2 regions of the Mycolicibacterium phocaicum genome follow, and region 1 is predicted to be linked to the other one. Evidence: predicted binding sites of a transcription regulator. Region 1 holds the regulator's gene; the other holds the start of a gene.
The links. Region 1 encodes LexA, which represses DNA repair genes until DNA is damaged. Its sites were predicted from a motif close to CGAACANNTGTTCG; they were not measured.
Positions count from the first base shown of each region.

Region 2: the regulator LexA is predicted to act here: its motif matches at 3,826-3,839, upstream of G6N46_RS08175 (HNH endonuclease signature motif containing protein).

Region 1 covers NZ_AP022616.1:1,261,558-1,267,351, forward strand. Annotated here, with positions in the region: gene G6N46_RS06145 (proteasome assembly chaperone family protein) at 1-156, shown strand, start outside; gene G6N46_RS06150 (alpha/beta fold hydrolase) at 201-1,223, shown strand; gene nrdR (transcriptional regulator NrdR) at 1,230-1,694, opposite strand; gene G6N46_RS06160 (LysM peptidoglycan-binding domain-containing protein) at 1,806-2,279, opposite strand; gene lexA (transcriptional repressor LexA) at 2,530-3,219, shown strand; gene G6N46_RS06170 (LGFP repeat-containing protein) at 3,286-5,520, opposite strand; gene G6N46_RS06175 (acyl-CoA dehydrogenase family protein) at 5,695-5,794, opposite strand, start outside.
Region 2 covers NZ_AP022616.1:1,683,007-1,688,800, reverse strand. Annotated here, with positions in the region: gene G6N46_RS08185 (sugar porter family MFS transporter) at 1-1,001, shown strand, start outside; gene G6N46_RS08180 (hypothetical protein) at 1,241-2,188, shown strand; gene G6N46_RS08175 (HNH endonuclease signature motif containing protein) at 2,419-3,822, opposite strand; gene G6N46_RS08170 (phosphoribosyl-ATP diphosphatase) at 3,984-4,265, shown strand; gene hisG (ATP phosphoribosyltransferase) at 4,262-5,131, shown strand; gene G6N46_RS08160 (DUF4126 family protein) at 5,183-5,686, shown strand; gene G6N46_RS08155 (FAD-containing oxidoreductase) at 5,673-5,794, shown strand, end outside.

The DNA of each region.
Region 1 (5,794 bases):
GTCGCTGCTCAGGAAAATCGGTCGTTGCTGGCACGTGACGAGGAACTACCCAGCGGCGACGAGCTCGGCGCACAGTTCGAGCAGTTCCTCGCCGAACAGTCCGGCGACGGATTCTCCGATCCCCAGGCCGGCGACGACGGCACTGTCGGCGACTGACCACGCGGTCGGCTCCGCCGACACGATGGGAAGGAGCTGGGACGATGTCCGATGGGAAGCCCACCCTGCACTCGGTGCGCGACGTCACGCCGCGGCTGGAATACCGCACCATCCACGGTTACCGGCGGGCGTACCGGATAGCCGGTTCGGGACCGGCGATCCTGCTCATCCACGGCATCGGTGACAACTCCACCACCTGGGAGACCGTTCAGACGCGCCTCGCGCAGCGCTTCACCGTGATCGCCCCAGACCTGCTGGGTCACGGCCAGTCCGACAAACCGCGCGCCGACTACTCGGTGGCGGCGTACGCCAACGGCATGCGGGACCTGCTCAGCGTGCTGGACATCGAACGGGTAACGGTCGTCGGCCATTCGCTGGGCGGCGGCGTGGCCATGCAATTCGCCTATCAATTCCCGCAATTGATCGATCGCCTGGTGCTGGTGGGTGCCGGCGGCGTCACCCGCGACGTGAACATCGCGCTGCGGCTCGCGGCCCTGCCATTGGGCACCGAAGCGCTGGCGCTGTTGCGAATCCCGTTGGTGCTGCCCGCGCTTCAGCTCGCCGGACGTCTCGGCGGCGCGCTGCTCGGGTCGACCGGTCTGGGTCACGACCTGCCGAACATGCTGCGGATCCTCAACGACCTGCCCGAACCCAAGGCCTCGTCCGCCTTTGCCCGGACCCTGCGTGCGGTGGTCGACTGGCGGGGCCAGGTGGTCACGATGCTGGATCGATGTTATTTGACCGAAGCCATTCCGGTGCAATTGGTTTGGGGCACCCACGATGCCGTCATCCCGGCTGCTCATGGCGAGCTGGCCCATGCCGCGATGCCAGGTTCTCGGCTCGAGTTCTTCGACAACTCGGGCCATTTCCCATTTCATGACGATCCCGATCGGTTCGTGAAGCTCGTCGAGGAGTTCATCGACACCACCGCGCCGTCGGTGTACGACCGCGATGCCCTGCGCGGCCTACTGCAGACCGGCGTCACCGCGAAATCGATCGACGCCCCGCAGGATACGAAGTTCGCGGTGCTCGACGCGATGGAGACCGACGAACGCAGCGCGACCTAGCGGCAGTCAGCCCGACGACGTCACGCCGCGGTGCGCGCGCAGCGCCTCGATTTCGCGTTCGAAGTCCTCAGCGGACGAGAATGAGCGGTACACGGAGGCGAACCGCAGATAGGCGACCTCATCGAGGTCACGCAAAGGGCCGAGGATCGCCAGCCCGACCTCATGGCTCGGCACTTCGGGAGATCCGGTGGCCCGCACCGCATCTTCGACCTTCTGTGCCAACTGGTTCAGGGCATCGTCGTCGACCTGCCGACCCTGGCAGGCGCGCCGCACGCCCTTGATCACCTTGTCCCGGCTGAACGGTTCTGTGACGCCGCTGCGTTTGACCACCGCGACGACCGCAGTTTCCACCGTCGTGAACCGGCGGCCGCATTCCGGGCATGACCGGCGACGCCGAATCGCCTGCCCTTCATCAGCTTCCCGTGAATCGACCACACGCGAGTTCGGATGCCGGCAGAACGGACAGTGCATCACCGCTCCTTCGCCGCACCGACAATCGACCGTTTCGAACGGTCTTGAGCCTACCCGTGCCGCTCGGACGCGGCCGGGCGCCGTGCCGATCGAGGTGCGCACGGGCTGTCCTCAGCCGACCGGCGCGATCAGCGTCTGACCGGCGTTCAGTGCCACCGACGGCAGCTTGTTGAGCTCCTTGATGCGGTCGACGACGGCGCTGACGGGCGCGTCGGGCGCCACGCGCCGGGCGACCTGCTGAATGGACTCCCCGGTCTGCACCCGGACCACCGCGAGCTGTGCGGGCACCGAGGCCGCCGACGATGTCGGCTGGACAGCTTCGCCGAACTGCGCCACCAGGCCCAGCCACACCGTGATCCCGGCCGCGACCAGAGCCAGCATCACCGTGGTCAACGGCGTGATCGGGTTGCGACGGTGCGAGGCCCGGGAGGTCAGTACTCCCGTACCGCGGTGGCGGAAGGCCGCGCCCGCAGGACGGGAACCAGCCGGCCGCAGCCGGGCCTGGCGGTGCGGATTCACATCTCCACGCCGAGGCACGGTGCGGACGACGACGTCGGTCGGGTATTCGCGGGTGATGACGGTCATGTCGGTTCCTCTCAGGAGTTCGTACATAGGTTCGATCGCTCTTGTGTTCGACTATATCGCCCAAATGTTCGAAAGGTAGAACATGTGATCGAACTGTTGCGAACGATACGACGACCCACCGACAAGTTCCGTTCGCCGACTCCGCCGCCCCTTTCACGACGTCACGACGAGATCCGTCCGCGACACGCCGACCCGCCCGATCTCGAACACATGTTTGATGAATCGTCCGCACTGGGCTAGATTCGTCTGCATGAGCGACAGCACCGATACCCCGGACACCCAGCCAGGCGGACGGTCCAGCAGCCTCACCGAGCGCCAGCGGACCATCCTCGACGTCATCCGCACCTCGGTCACCACCCGCGGCTATCCGCCCAGCATCCGGGAGATCGGCGACGCCGTCGGCCTCACCTCGACCTCGTCGGTGGCCCACCAGCTGCGCACGCTGGAGAAGAAGGGCTACCTGCGCCGCGACCCGAACCGCCCGCGCGCCGTGGACGTGCGCGGTGCGGACGACTCGACGGGCGCCACCATCACAACCGATGTCTCCGGTTCGGACGCGCTGCCCGAACCGACGTTCGTGCCGGTGCTCGGCCGGATCGCCGCCGGCGGCCCGATCCTTGCCGAAGAGGCCGTCGAAGACGTCTTCCCGCTCCCCCGCGAACTCGTGGGTGAGGGCTCGTTGTTCCTTCTGAAGGTGGTCGGCGAGTCGATGATCGACGCCGCGATCTGCGACGGCGACTGGGTCGTCGTGCGGCAGCAGAACGTGGCCGACAACGGGGACATCGTCGCAGCGATGATCGACGGTGAGGCCACGGTGAAGACCTTCAAGCGCACCAAGGGCCAGGTGTGGCTGATGCCGCACAACCCGGCGTTCGACCCGATCCCGGGCAACGACGCGGTCGTCCTCGGCAAGGTCGTGACCGTCATCCGCAAGATTTGAGGGCTGCCAGACCTAGAGATGAGCCCCGCTGCAGTCGCTCGCAGCGGGGCTCAGTCATGACTCCGGTCAGCCGCGGATGAACCCGTTGGTGACCGCGAATTCCTCACTGGCAAACCAGATTTGGACGGGCGCTTCGTCATACCCGGGAGATCCCGGCACCCAGTACAAACCCGACTCGGTATTGGCCTTGATGCCGTAGCCCTCTGGCGGCTCCGCACCGGTCGCGACGCGGAACGACATCTGCGCGGTCTCGGGTTCCTCGGCCCCCAGCGCATGGTGCCGGCCGCTGGCCGGACCGGCCGCGACGGCGTCCTCCGCAGGCGCCTCGTCCACAGGAGCCTCGGCTGCCGGTTCCGCCTCCGAAACCTCCGGCGTCTCGGCCTCGGCCACCTGTTCCTCGGGCTCGGACGCACGCTCGTCAGCCTGGTCCTCGGTCTCCTGGTCCTCGGCCGGCGCAGCCCAGACACGGTCGGCGGGGTCCCGGGGCCGAAGTCCGGCGAAGCCCGCCAACCCGGCCGCGGTCAGGCCCGCCGCCGCGCCACCACGACGCAACGCATCCGGGAGTTGCACCGAGGCCGTCGGTTCGTCGGCGGGTTCGCGGTCGCCGTCGTCGCCGCTCGCCTGCGGCTCAGGCTCGTAGGGTTCGGCCGCGTCGACCGGCTCGGCGTCGAGCTCGGCTTGCGCCTCGGCATCGGCATCGGCGTCCGCCTCACCGTCGGCGGGCTCGTCGGCGGGCTGCTCGGCCGTGAAATCGGGGTACACCGTCGGCGCGGTGTCGATGACGTCCGGGTTGCTCTGGAACGCGGGCCCGCCGTGCGGGCCGTCGAACTGCTGGTCCTCGGCCGCGAACTCGTCGCCGTACTCACTGTCGACACCGCCGTCCGCATACTGCGGGTCGCCGTACTCCCCGTCGCCGAGCTCGTGGTCGTCGTAGTCGTACGCGTCCTGATCGTCGACGGCGTCCGGTCCGGCGTGCCGCCGGCGCCGCAGCAGCGACGCGATCACGATGCCGACCACGACGAGCAGCAGCGGGATGATCGCCAGCAACCACCACCAGTGGAACTGGTACCACTTGCCGGCCTCGTCGGACTGCGAGGTCACCCCGCCCGGCAGATCGACACTGGGTACCTGCAGGCCGCCCAACTGCGACGCCAGTTCTGCCGGCTCGGTGCTGAACGCACGGCTGGACTTGTTCCACGAGATCGAACCGCCCGTGAACTTCTGGCTGACGACGTCGCCGCTGACGGTCTGATCGGCGGTCGGCGCGCCGAGCTTGCCGGTCGCGCCACCGAGCTTGTCCCACGCCGCGTTCATCGCGCCGCGGACGACGAACGCGCCGTGCTCGGGCGTCCAGAAGATCGCCGGGTTGTCGGCGGCGGCGAACGTGGCGATGCGGCTCGTGGGCGAGATGCCGCCGTCGGTCTCGTTGCTCGCCGGGAATCCGAGATCGCCCTGCGGGCCGCCGGCCGCGCGGTATTTGGCCAGTACGTCGCCGGTGATCGCGTGCGCACCGGTCGCCGGTGAATAGAAGATGGTGCCGCCGGCGAAGTTCTGTGCCACGCCGTCGCCGACCTTGTACTGGGCACCCTGCTCGTCTCCGAGGGTGCCCTGCGGCCCGCCGGCTGCCCGTCGTGCGGCGGCGATGGCCGTCGTCGCGTCGCCCGGCACGTCGAGGCCGGTCAGCTGGCCGGCCAGGTCGGCCGGCGTGGTGGTGAACGCCTTGGTCTTGGCGTTCCAGCTCACCTCACCGCCGGTGAAGGGCTGGGTGACGACGTCGCCCTTCCAGGACTCGTCGGCCGTGGGTACGCCGAGGGTGCCGGCCGACCCGCCGAGCTTGTCCCAGGCGGCGTTGATGGCGCCGCGCACCACCCAGGCGCCGTTGTCGGGCGTCCAGAAGATGACCGGCTTGTCAGCGGCACTGAAGGTGCTGTTGCGGCTGTCAGTGGCCTTGCCCGCGCCCTCGTCGATGGTCGGGAAGCCGAGATCGCTGTCCGCGGCGCCGCCCAAGGCCTGGTACTTGTCGAGGATCGCGCCGTAAATGAGATGGGCGCCGGTGCCCTCGCTGAAATAGATCTTGCCGCCCGCGAAGTTCTGCGCAAAGCCCGCGCCGACCTGGTAGACGTCACCGTCCTTGGCACCCAGCTCACCCGTGTCACCGCCCGCGGCATCCCACGTGTGGGATATCGCCGCGTCGGCGTCGCTTTCCGGTGTCGCGTATGCCGTCGGAGCCATGAGCAATGCCACCGCGACAGAAAGGGCCCCGACACCAGCCCATCCGCCACGGGTTCGCAGCCCGGTCATCGAATTCCTCCCGCGGTCGGCAAAACTCCGGATACAAAATTCCGTCAGACAAACTCTCTTGATTGAGAGATTCTGTCAACTTTGCTTCAGTTCATGCCCATCGTGCGGGATATCGGGCGGTGACGCACCAGTGTGTCGCGCTTCGATATGCGAATAAATTCGCGCGGCAATTAGTTAAACGCCCAATCCGCGGCCGATGATCTCCTTCATGATCTCGGTGGTCCCGCCGTAGATGGTCTGGATGCGCGAGTCCAGGAATGCCCGCGCAATGGGA
Region 2 (5,794 bases), 420 kb from region 1:
TCGGATCGCTACAGCAGCTGGCCATCGTCAGCGGTATCTTCCTGTCGTTGGCAGTCGACGCACTCCTCGCGCATCTGGCCGGTGGAGCGAGCAACATGCTGTGGCTGGGGCAGGAGGCGTGGCGCTGGATGTTCATCCTGATGGCCATCCCGGCCATCGTGTACGGCCTGCTGGCCTTCACCATTCCCGAGTCGCCCCGGTATCTCGTTGCCACGCACCGAATTCCGGAAGCCCGCAAGGTGCTCACCACGTTGCTCGGGGAGAAGAACCTGGAGATCACGATCGGTCGCATCCAGCAGACGCTCGAGTCCGAACAGAAGCCCACCTGGCGCGACATGTGCCGGCCCGGCGGCGGACCGTTGAGCCTCTACGGCATCGTCTGGGTCGGTCTGGCGCTGTCGGTGTTCCAGCAGTTCGTCGGTATCAACGTGATCTTCTACTACTCGAACGTGCTGTGGGAGGCCGTCGGTTTCGACGAGAGCTCGTCGTTCCTCATCACCGTCATCACCTCGGTGGTAAACATCCTGACGACCGTGGTCGCCATCATGCTGATCGACAAGATCGGCCGCAAGCCGCTGCTGCTCATCGGCTCGGCCGGCATGACGCTGACGCTGGCCACCATGGCGGTCATCTTCGGTACCGCCCCGCAGGTGAACGGGGTGCCGCAACTCAGCGGCGTGGAGGGGCCCGTCGCCCTCGTCGCCGCCAACCTGTTCGTGGTGGCGTTCGGCATGTCGTGGGGGCCGGTGGTGTGGGTGCTGCTGGGGGAGATGTTTCCCAACCGCATCCGAGCCGCGGCGCTCGGTCTGGCCGCGGCCGGCCAATGGGTCGCCAACTGGGCCATCACCGTCACCTTCCCCGAACTGCGCAGCATGCTCGGCGTCGCATACGGCTTCTACGCGCTGTGCGCGTTCCTGTCGCTGGTGTTCGTCGCCAAGTGGGTTCGCGAGACCAAAGGTGTTGCGCTCGAGGACATGCACGCCGAGCTGCTGGCAAAGTGAGGCCGCTGGTTGCCTGGCTGCCATGACCGGCTGATTCAGTGACTGGCTGAATGCAGTGACTGACTGAATTCAGCCCGCGCGCCCCGGAATCTCCGTCAGACGGCTGATGCCCATCCGTATTGACGTGCGCGATAATTGTCGGCGGTGAGCGTTGGTGCTGCCGTGGTTCTGGCGCTCCTTCATGGAAGGGGTGCGCAATGGTCAACGCCGGCTCTCGTTGTGTGGCTCGTCTGAACGGTGTGGCTCGTCTGAACGTCGGTGTCGCGGTCGCCACCGCAGCAATCGTGGTGCTCGGCTTTGTGGGCGCGGCCCCGCCGGTGCGTGGTGCCATGTTCGACGCCGGCGCCGTCCGGGTTGCGGCTGTGAATACGTCGATGTCGGCGCACTGGGCCGCGCTGGACCAGTTCGTCGACACCCACGCCGATTTGGTGGCGGCCGCGGTGCGCGTGGTGGGCGGCGGCAGCTCCGGTGCCAGTGCAGCCGCGACGATGCCGACGGCTGGATCCGTCACGGCGCCAATGCCTCTGGCGGCGACAGCACTACCCGCCCCGCAGCCGGCGGGGGCCGTCGCCGTCATCGAGCAGGCGATCGTGTCGGCGCTGTCCACGGCCTTCTTGACGTTGGCCCAGCCATTGGTCAGTACGCCTGAGCTCGCTGCCGTCTTCGGCCCGTTCGTGTTCTTGGGCATCATCCTGTACGGATTGGTCGTGGGTGTGCCGCTCACGATTTTCAACTCCATCGCTGCTCCGATACTCAACTTGCTGCCGTTCGCGGCGGTGCCGGCACCGGTCTCCGCGACGCCCATGCCGACGGCGGCCGTGTCGACCGGGCCTGTCGCGCCTGCCGCACCCACAGCGACCGTCTCCGACCCGGTGACGCCATCTCGCAAGGCGACACACAACGGGCGCGTGTCACCGACGTTGCGGACATCGAAGGGCGCGGTGACGACTTCGGATACGACCGACGATGAGTTGGTGGGGCAGTTCAAGCCGACGGGGCGGCGGTCGGTGCAGCACGGCCCGGTGACGGCTGCCGGGCAGCCCCAGGATCGGAATGCCGGCGGCAAGGATGCTGGATCGCAGGCAGGCCCGCCGAAGGGCGACGGCAAGGCGGGGGCATCGCCGTCGCGTAGCTCAAAGCTGGGCCACGGCACCCGGCCGGTTCGCGGTGACAAGGGCAACTCCTAGGCTCGGTTGAGTTTCGGCGCAGGCGCGGGCTCGGGCGCAGGCGCGGGCTCGGCGTAGGCATCGGCATCGGCATCGGCGGCATTCGCGGTGGCGCATTGCTCGTTGTGGCACGTTGCATCGCGCGGGCGCTGTGAATCGATGCGGCCCGTATTGCCGCGTGGGTGCCGCAGCGCGTGCGGTACCGCCGCCGTGGTTGGGCGGCGTGGCCTTCCGGCGCCGATGGCGCCGTATCACCTTGCGGGACTGTCACTTTCATCATTGCCGGTGTCTCCGCGCTCTGTGGGGTACAGCGTCGGGCGGTGGTACTGATTCGTCCTTGGTTGGCCGACGTCTAAGAGGGGTGGTGGGGTCCAGTGGGTGCGGCCGTCGGGGCCCATGGTGGTGGTCCAGCCGCCGGTGTCGACCAGCCGGTTGTCGGGTCCGCAGGCCAGGGTGAGGTTGGTGATGTCGGTCAGGCCGTCATCACGCCAGTTGGTGTTGACGTGATGGGCCTGGGAGCGGGATGCGGGGGCGGTGCAGTTGGGTCGGGTGCAGCCCAGGTCCCGGGCGAACAGGGCCAGCCGTTGTGCGGTGCTGGCGGTGCGCGCCGCCCGACCCAAATAGAGCGGTTGGCCGGTGTGGTCATCGAACACCGCGAGGTAGTTGTCCGACCCTTGTGCGGCCATCCGCACCAAATCCTTCACCGGCAGCTTCGTCCCGGTGTGCGTCACAGCGACCCCGGCACGTTTTTCCAGGTCGGTGACGGTGCAGGTGGCGACTACCCCGACGGGGAACCCGTTGTGCACCCCGCTGGATGAGGCCAGCATCATTCGCCCGACCATTTTGAACGCGTCGTATTGGCGTTGGGCCAGGGTGCGGGTGTCCGCATCGATTTGTTCTTGGGTGGGTGTCCCCGACAGGCACGGCACCTCGTCGGCGGGGTTGCACATACCGGGGGCGGCGTACTTGTCGAACAGCACCTGCCAGTAGGCCCGCCCTTCCGGATCGAGTTGGGCGGTGACGTCGGTGCGGCCGTCGGGCCGCTGCTTACCCATCACGAACGAACGCTTGGGGTCGGGCTCATCGTCGTCGGGTTCGGGGCCGTCCTGATCCAGCCGGTACAACAGGTCCGCTGCGACTTTGCGGAGGTCCTCGGGCGTCTTGACCCGGGCGTCGGCCACCAGGTCGGTCTCGCACTGGGCGAGAGTGACCGGGTCGGCCGCCCACAGCGGCAGCTTCTGGAAAAACCAGGTGATGACCTGCACGTGCTCACTGTTGATCGCACCTTCGGCCAGCGCGGCGGCCACCAGCTCCCACACCGGGCCCAACGGTTCGCCGGTGATGGCCGAGCGCGGGCCCAAATTATCTGTGTCGCGGACCCGGCGGCGGGCTTCTTCGCGGCTGATCCGCAACCGCACATGCAGCACCTCGGGCCAATCCTTGGCGCCGATGTCTTTGGCGGTGGCTTGGGTTTGGGCGGCGGCGAGGATCTGGTGATCGGTGGCTTCGGCGGCGCATTTGAGGGTTTCGCGCTGGGATTGCAGCTCGAGCAGGACCTCGATGGGTAGTCGGGTGTAGTCGAGGCTGTTGACCGCCGCGAGGGCATCCGCCAGTGCCGCGTAGGCGGTGCGGATGGTGGTGCGGTCGGTGGCCATATTCGAACAATAGTTCGAACCACCGACAAGTCGCTGTGACCGATGAGCAGCAAGTCACCTACCGTGACCAGCGCAATCAAAGTGACCAAAGTTTTTTCGAAGGTGGCTATGACCTCGGCATGCGACCCGAGGCGGCCACGTGCACGGCCCGTGTGCCCAGCGTGAAACAATTGCAGCCCGTGAAGACCTTCGATGCGCTATTCGCCGAGCTCAGTGAGCGAGCGAAGACCCGGCCGGCCGGCAGCGGCACCGTCGCGGCGTTGGACGCCGGGGTGCATCATCTGGGCAAGAAGATCATCGAAGAAGCCGGCGAAGTGTGGATCGCCGCGGAACACGAGAGCGATGACGAGCTGGCGGGCGAGATCAGTCAGCTCCTGTACTGGACGCAGGTATTGATGATCAAGCGCGGCCTGACCCTCGACGACGTGTACGGCAAGCTGTGACCGGCGCATCGTCCAACGGCCTCCTGCGCGTCGCCGTTCCGAACAAGGGCGCACTGAGTGAGTCGGCCGCCCACATCCTGTCCGAGGCCGGATACCGTCGCCGCACCGATCCGAAGGATCTGACGGTCGTCGACCCGGCGAACAAGGTCGAGTTCTTTTTCCTGCGGCCCAAGGACATTGCCATCTACGTGGGGTCCGGGCAGCTGGACTTCGGCATCACCGGTCGCGACCTCGCTGCCGAGTCGATGGCCCCCGTCAGCGAGCGGTTGGCCCTGGGTTTCGGATCCTCGACGTTCCGCTATGCCGCGCCAAAGGGACGGGACTGGACGGTCGCCGATCTGGCCGGCAAGCGCATCGCCAGCGCCTACCCGAACCTGGTGCGGAAAGACCTGTCCGACAAGGGGATCGAAGCCACCGTGATCCGCCTCGACGGCGCCGTGGAGATCTCGATCCAGCTCGGCGTGGCCGACGCCATCGCCGACGTCGTCGGATCCGGCCGCACTCTGGCGCTGCACAACCTGGTGGCCTTCGGTGAATCGCTGTGCGATTCGGAGGCGGTGCTGATCGAGCGCGCCGATGTCGCACCGGACCCGGCCCGCGACCAGCTCGCGGCCCGCATCCAGGGTGTGGTGTTCGGGCAGCAGTACCTGATGCTCGATTACGACTGCCCCCGCAGCGTTTTGGAGCAGGCAACGGCCATCACGCCGGGTCTCGAATCGCCGACCATCGCGCCCCTGGCTGACGCCGACTGGGTTGCGGTGCGTGCCCTGGTGCCGCGGCGGCAGGTCAACGCCATCATGGATGAGCTGGCGGCCATCGGGGCCAAGGCGATCCTGGCGTCCGATATCCGGTTCTGTCGCTTCTGACCCGTGCCGGTGTTAGCGTCCCCGTAAGGTCTGCAACCTGACGGAGGTCAAGTGACACAAGCACTGATTCTGCTGTTCGCCTTACTCATCGGTGTGGTCGCGGGCCTGCGGGCGCTGACTCCGCCCGCGGTGGTGGCCTGGGGCGCCAAGCTCGGTTGGCTGCCGCTGGTGGGTACCTGGGCCGAATGGGTCGGTAACTGGATCACGGTGACGGTGCTGACCGTCCTGTTGGTGGTCGAGTTGATCACCGATCAGCTGCCCAAGACGCCGGCGCGAACGGTGCCGGCGCAGTTCGGGGCCCGGTTGCTCACCGGGGCGTTCGCCGGTGCGGTCATCGGTGCCGGGTGGCACCATACGTTCATCGGCATGGGTGGCGGCATGATCGGCGCGGTCATCGGGACGCTGGCAGGCTTCCACGCACGTCGAATCCTGGTGGCGCGCAACGGCGGACATGACCTGCCGGTGGCGCTCGCCGAGGACGTCCTCGCGGTCGGTGGTGGCTTCGCCATAGCGGCCGTCGTGCTGAGTGCCATCGGTCCCTATGTCGTCGTCTGAGAGCACCGCGTTCGACGCCATCATCGTCGGCGCCGGACAAGCGGGACCGCCCTTGGCCGGCCGACTCACCGAAGCCGGCCAGACCGTCGCCGTCATCGAGCGCAAGCT